Regions from separate parts of the Psychromonas sp. MME2 genome, predicted to be linked through region 2. Evidence: riboswitches for the same ligand, from Rfam matches in the RefSeq annotation. Region 2 holds a riboswitch; the other holds the start of a gene.
The links. A riboswitch is a leader RNA that binds a small molecule or an ion and turns the genes downstream of it on or off. The one in region 2 is predicted to bind thiamine pyrophosphate.

Region 1 (3,432 bases), on a different contig from region 2:
CACAAATATTGCGTGGGATCTTATGACGACCCATGAAATCTCCTTGATAATTTTAGATAAAATAGTGATGTCTCTATTCAATAGCAAAGCTCTCCCGTGAGCAAGCGCTGAAGAGTCATTACGGTTAATTTTATGATTTGCGATTGATAATAAATGGTTGTAATAATAGTTCGCTTTTAATATAGTTTGAAAATCAAATTACATGCAAATCAAACTAAAGAGAAAGCAGATGACGAAGCTAACAGCGGCTCACCGTAAATGGCAGCAGCAACATAATTTTTCAGCGAGCAATAATAGAGGGGAACGTAACACCTGGTATGTGTTCTACTTGACCGTTATTACGATGGTGGCAGAAATTATCGCTGGGAGCATTTACGGTTCAATGGCTCTGTTGGCCGATGGTTGGCATATGGGCACGCATGCCGCTGCATTTTTAATTACTTTGTTTGCCTATGCCTATGCGCGTAATCATAATAATAACCCACAATTCTCCTTTGGTACGGGTAAGGTGAGTGTACTTGGTGGGTTTACCAGTGCGATTGCATTAGGTTTAGTTGCTTTGATTATGGCGGTTGAATCGGCTGTACGACTTTTTAACCCCGAACAAATACATTTCCAAGAAGCTATTTGGGTCGCTGTTATTGGCTTGATAGTCAATGTCGTTAGTGTGTTTTTATTAAAGGATGATCATGCACATGGTCATACTCACACGCACCATTCACATGCAGATAGCCATCATGCTCATCACCATCATGGACAGGATCATAATTTACGCGCGGCTTATTTTCATGTCATGGCGGATGCGTTAACCTCTGTATTAGCGATTGCTGCATTATTGATGGGTAAATACTTTGCTTTAAATAGTTTAGATCCACTGATGGGAATCGTTGGCGCATTAATTATTACCCGTTGGTCATGGGGACTTTTAAAGCAGACAGCGCCGATACTATTGGATAAAAGCATTGAACCTGAGTATCAACGTGCCATTATTAAGGTAATAGAAGAGCATCATGACCATGAAGTTGCTGATATTCATATTTGGTCTGTGAGTGCTGACCACTATGCTGCGGTTATATCCATCGTATCGCACCGACCATTTACTACACAATATTATCAAGAACTACTCAATCAATTTGAGCGCTTGAGTCATCTCACAATTGAAGTGAACCAATGTACTCAAGATGAATGTTTACAAGAGATGAAATAGATGAAAACAATAACCGAAAAATTGAATCACGCTTTTATCGAGTTTTATGAAAAGCTCTCTGCTTGGGAGGCGAATACGGTAAAAGATAATGGTCTCACTTTAACCTTGGTACATGCCGTGGAAATATTAGGGATCTTCGGTGCCATGCCAATGAAAACTTTGGCGAGTAAAGTAGGGGTGACGACGGGAACATTAACGGTGCAAGTGGATAAGCTCGTCGCTGCTGATTTAGTGCGACGCGTTGCCCATGAGAGCGATCGCCGCTCGATCCTAGTCGAACTTAGTGATCAGGGGCATAATCTATTTTTGCAACATGATCAGTTACATCAGAAACTTACTGAAGAGTTAACAGCTGATTTTACGGAAGAAGAGATAGCGCAGTTGATGAATTTATTAACGCGTATTAATAATAAATTTTAATTTACATACAATTAACTAATACGGTTCCACTGCTATAAATTTTCTTCTATACTAGGGGCTCTTGTCGGAGCGCCCTTGGGCTGAGACCACTATACTCGTCATCTTATGTAGGGTATATCTTGATAGTTAGTTTTAATTATCATTAACGTGGAATCCGTGGAACCTGATTAGGTTAGTACCTACGAAGGGAACAAGCATAAAAAATAATGGGTCATTCTCAGTTTTTTACTCTTTCCACAGATCTTTCGTCAAGCACTCTTATCAACTTTTATTTATGTTAAGGTAAAGAATGCTATGTCAAACACCGTAAATTCAAATCTAAAAACGTCTAGTCGTAACAACTTATCTCGTCGAGAATCTCGTCAAGCCGCACAGGATTATATTCATAATTTAAATAATGAATCCTATCCAAATTCAGAGAAAATCTATATTGATGGAAAAATCCATCCTATTAAAGTGGCGATGCGACAAATTCTGCAAGCGGATACCTTCGTAGGGGGAAGTGAAGAACAGCCCATTTATGAAAAAAACGAAGCGATTCCCGTTTATGATGCCTCTGGCCCCTATACCGATCCAAACACGGTTATTGATGTTCATAAAGGTCTTGCTAAGTTACGAAAAAGTTGGATTGAAGCACGTGATGATGTTGAAGAACTCGACTCTTTAAGCTCAACATTCGCACAAACGCGCTTAGCCGATGAAAGTTTAGATGAGCTGCGTTTTGCAAACTTGCCAAAACCATTGCGTGCGAAAAAAGGTAAATGTGTTACCCAAATGCATTATGCGCGTCAGGGCATTATAACCCCTGAAATGGAGTATATTGCCATTCGTGAAAATCAAGGACGCGATCGCGTGAAATGTGAGGCGTTACATTTCCAGCATCCTGGATACAGCTTTGGTGCAAATCTACAGGAGGCGATCACCCCTGAATTTGTGCGTCAGGAGGTTGCGGAAGGGCGCGCCATTATTCCTGCCAACATTAACCATCCAGAGTTAGAGCCGATGATTATCGGTCGTAACTTCCTCGTAAAAGTGAATTCCAACATTGGTAACTCATCGGTCACTTCATCCATTGAAGAGGAAGTGGAAAAATTGGTTTGGTCAACGCTTTGGGGCGGTGATACGGTGATGGATTTATCAACGGGGCGTAATATTCATGAAACCCGAGAGTGGATCATGCGTAATGCGCCAGTACCAATTGGTACTGTGCCCATTTATCAAGCGTTGGAAAAGGTCAATGGCATTGCTGAAAACCTCACTTGGGAAGTGTTTCGTGACACCTTAATCGAACAGGCCGAACAGGGGGTTGATTACTTTACCATTCATGCTGGTCTGTTATTACGCTTTGTACCGATGACGGCAAAACGGGTGACTGGGATAGTATCTCGCGGAGGTTCGATCATGGCTAAATGGTGTTTATCGCACCATAAAGAGAATTTTGCCTACCAACATTTCCGTGAAATTTGTGAAATATGCCAGCAATATGACGTGGCACTCTCCCTCGGGGATGGCTTACGTCCCGGATCGATTGCTGATGCCAACGATCAGGCGCAGTTCTCTGAGCTAGAAATATTAGGTGAACTCACCAAAGTGGCGTGGCAATACGATGTTCAGGTGATGATTGAAGGCCCCGGTCATGTCCCCATGCAGATGATCAAAGAGAACATGGATAAACAGCTTAAAGATTGTTTTGCAGCACCATTTTATACGTTAGGGCCATTAACCACGGATATTGCACCGGGATACGATCACATTACATCGGCTATCGGTGCGGCGCAAATTGGTTGGTATGGCTGTGCCATGCT
Region 2 (3,432 bases):
GTGTCTGAGCTCCATTATGACGTCAGAAAAATCACTGATATCGGTATTGGTAGTTATTTTATTCATAATGTTACTTAATATTGAAGTCCGCAATTCTAAAGGAGTTTTTCAGAATATATAACCATGTAATTGGCTAATGTATGTAAAAGCGTCATTGTTTACAATCACTGCCACTCGTATATTTGATATTAAGCAGATTTTTCAATGTTGCTTTGTTATACCGATACGTTGTCAGCCGCGAGCGTCAGTAGCCAAGCACCAGATAACCATCTTGAGGTGACAGGGGGATTTTATGTCGGCATAATTCACGATATTACGCTTTAATAGGGATTATCTGTGCAACTTTTACAATTACAACATTTAGGTCAAACATTGCGCTTAGAAGCGTCGCCTGCTGGTTGGCAACAACTCTATTGGGGAGACCAAATTGTTTCTCAAGTAACGGCCAATGCAAATCACAAAGGTCTATTATGTCACCACTTTCAATTGCAGCAAACAGTGCAAGATAGTGATGCGTCTACTGAAGTGATTAATTATCGTTTAGATATCGATTTAAGTTGGCAGCCGTTCTCTTTAAAATATCAGTTAGTCGTTAATGATGAGGTTGTTCTTAGCGGGCAACGTGACAGCAAAGACATTGAACAGCAACCCCCCGTTAGTGTCGATGATACTAGCAAAAAAATCAGTGTCGTTGGGATGGTCTCTCTGGCGCTAAAGCTTTTTAAAAGTGCAAAGATGATCAAAGTGATATTAGCTGGTGCGAGTTTGGCTGCATACAGTTGGTTTTTCTCATTTCAATTTGCACTCGCGTTACTGGCTTGTTTAGTCTTTCATGAATATGGTCATATTCGTGCGATGAAATATTTTTCCATGCCAACCAAGGGGATCTATTTAATCCCCTTTGTTGGTGGATTGGCGGTCAGTGATAGTAAAATTAATACGCGTTGGCAAGACGTGGTTATCTCCATTATGGGGCCTACATTTGGCTTGATTTTGTCCTGTGTCTGCGTGGTTGTTTATTGGTTAACGGATAGCCCCTTTTTTGCAGGTTTAGCCGTTTTTAATGCCTTACTCAATCTATTTAATCTGCTGCCCATTTTACCCTTAGACGGCGGGCATATATTAAAAAGCATTAGTTTCTCAATGCATAGCAAAGTAGGGGTGTTTGCCTGTGCAGTTGGTGCAGGGTTAGGCATTTATATCAGCTACAGCCTTGGTTTAACTTTACTGGGGTTTCTATTAGCTATTGGCTGTTTGGAAATCGTCTTTGAATGGCGTAGTCGCTGGCAAACAAATTTATTGCCCCTTGATAACTATGGACAAGTCGTTTCAACATTGTGGTATTTACTCACGGTGGGTGGGTTAATTGCCATTATCTTCTATTTTGCCAATGATAATGACCCGATTTTATCCTTACCATTACAAATATTGGGCAGCTAAAACGTTAAAGCAGAATAAAATCAGCGCGATTGCTATTATTTATCGACTTAAGGTATATAATAGCGATTCTCATCGGGGGGCTTGTTAACAGGCTGAGATTATCCTTTATGATAAAACCCGTAGACCTGATCCAGATAATACTGGCGTAGGAAATGAGCTGTTCCTTGAGTGCTTAGTGACGACTTTTTGACCTCCCTCATTCCCTATCTATTCCACACAATATATGGAGTGTATAGTGAAAAAAACACTTGCCTTAATGGCGATTTCAACCCTGTTCGCAATGCCAGCAATCGCTGATAAATTAGTTGTTTATACCTATGATTCATTTGCTTCAGATTGGGGTCCCGGCCCTAAAATAAAAAGCGCATTTGAAAAGCAATGTGACTGTGAATTGCAGTTTGTAACCGTTGATGATGGCGTTTCTATTTTGAATCGGTTACGTTTAGAGGGAAAGAATAGCAAGGCAGACATTATCTTAGGGTTAGATGACAGTTTAATTGCAGCAGCCAAGCAAACAGGGCTATTAATGGAACATCAGGTCGATAGTGCTGACGTGATTGTACCGGGTGGTTGGTCAGATAAAACCTTTGTACCCTTTGATTATGGTTACTTCGCCTTTGTTTATGATAAACAAAAAATGCAAAATCCACCAAAAAGCTTGGCGGAGCTGGTCGATAGTGAAAATAAGCTGCGTATTATCTATCAAGATCCACGCACTTCAACACCGGGTCAAGGGTTAATGCTATGGGTTAAATCGATTTATGGCGATAAAGCAGCCGCTGCATGGTCTAAGCTTGCGAAAAAAACCGTCACGGTAACCAAGGGGTGGTCAGAAGCTTATAATATGTTTTTAAATGGTGAAGCCGATATGGTGCTCTCCTATACGACATCACCCGCCTATCATCTCATTGCCGAGCAGAACGATCAGTATGTGAGTGCTGATTTTGCTGAAGGGCATTACATGCAAATCGAAGTGGCAGCTAAAGTGAAAAGCACACATAACCCGGTATTGGCTGAACAGTTTATGGCATTTATACTCAGTGAACCATTCCAATCAGTTATTGCAACGGGCAACTGGATGTATCCGGTTACCAACGTAGCGTTACCAAGCGAGTTTAGTCAACTCATGGTGCCAACTAAATCCTTATCACTTTCTGGCGAAGCAATTGAAGAAAACCGTAAATTATGGATTCGAGAATGGCAAAATGCGTTAATCAATTAAGCGGTTATCTGTTATTTTAATTCACCATAAAACATGGCCCGGCCTTTTCATTGCTGGGCTTGTATTCACTTTTATCGTCACCGCGGTGTCGGCATTATTATTCTATCCCTTAGATATAAATATTAGCGTCTTATTTGTTGATGCCTATTACCGCCATATCACCGCTTTTAGTTTTTATCAGGCATTTTTATCAACGCTATTGAGTGTCGGTTTGGCTATTCCCGTCTCGCATGCGTTATCACGGCGTCATTTTTTTGGTAAATCATTATTATTAAAATTGTTTGCAACGACGTTGGTGCTGCCTGTGTTGGTCGGGGTGTTTGGCATACTAGCTATTTATGGCAATAGTGGATTATTGGCAAGCCTGTTACAGCATATCGATCAACGTTTACCGTTTTCGATTTATGGGCTCAATGGCATTTTACTGGCTCATCTGTTTTTTAATTTACCCTTTGCCACGCGATTATTATTACAATCACTGCATTCTATCCCCATACAGCAACATAAATTAGCTGCCCATTTAGGGCTTTTTAATTGGCAGAAGTTTCGTATTGTAGAGTGGCCAACCATGCGTCAGCAACTTCCCCACGTCGCTGGATTAGTCTTTATGCTCTGCTTTACCAGTTTCGCGACGGTCATGGCATTAGGCGGTGGCCCTAAATCAACGACAATAGAGCTAGCCATTTATCAAGCGATTAAATTTGATTTCGATTTACAAGCAGGGGCATTACTGGCGTTATGGCAAATACTTCTATGCAGTGTCATTTTAC

Region 1: it holds a riboswitch for thiamine pyrophosphate, as region 2 does, so the genes downstream of both, thiC (phosphomethylpyrimidine synthase ThiC) here and thiB (thiamine ABC transporter substrate binding subunit) in region 2, are expected to answer to the same signal.

Annotation. Positions count from the first base shown of each region.
Region 1 covers NZ_JBEWXI010000003.1:80,657-84,088, reverse strand. The annotation lists gene AB1A03_RS05370 (DUF134 domain-containing protein) at 1-34, opposite strand, end outside; gene dmeF (CDF family Co(II)/Ni(II) efflux transporter DmeF) at 230-1,207, shown strand; gene AB1A03_RS05360 (MarR family winged helix-turn-helix transcriptional regulator) at 1,208-1,627, shown strand; TPP riboswitch at 1,683-1,834, shown strand; gene thiC (phosphomethylpyrimidine synthase ThiC) at 1,922-3,432, shown strand, end outside.
Region 2 covers NZ_JBEWXI010000012.1:708,805-712,236, forward strand. The annotation lists gene AB1A03_RS13885 (hypothetical protein) at 1-66, opposite strand, end outside; gene AB1A03_RS13890 (site-2 protease family protein) at 337-1,440, shown strand; TPP riboswitch at 1,504-1,609, shown strand; gene thiB (thiamine ABC transporter substrate binding subunit) at 1,676-2,662, shown strand; gene thiP (thiamine/thiamine pyrophosphate ABC transporter permease ThiP) at 2,682-3,432, shown strand, end outside.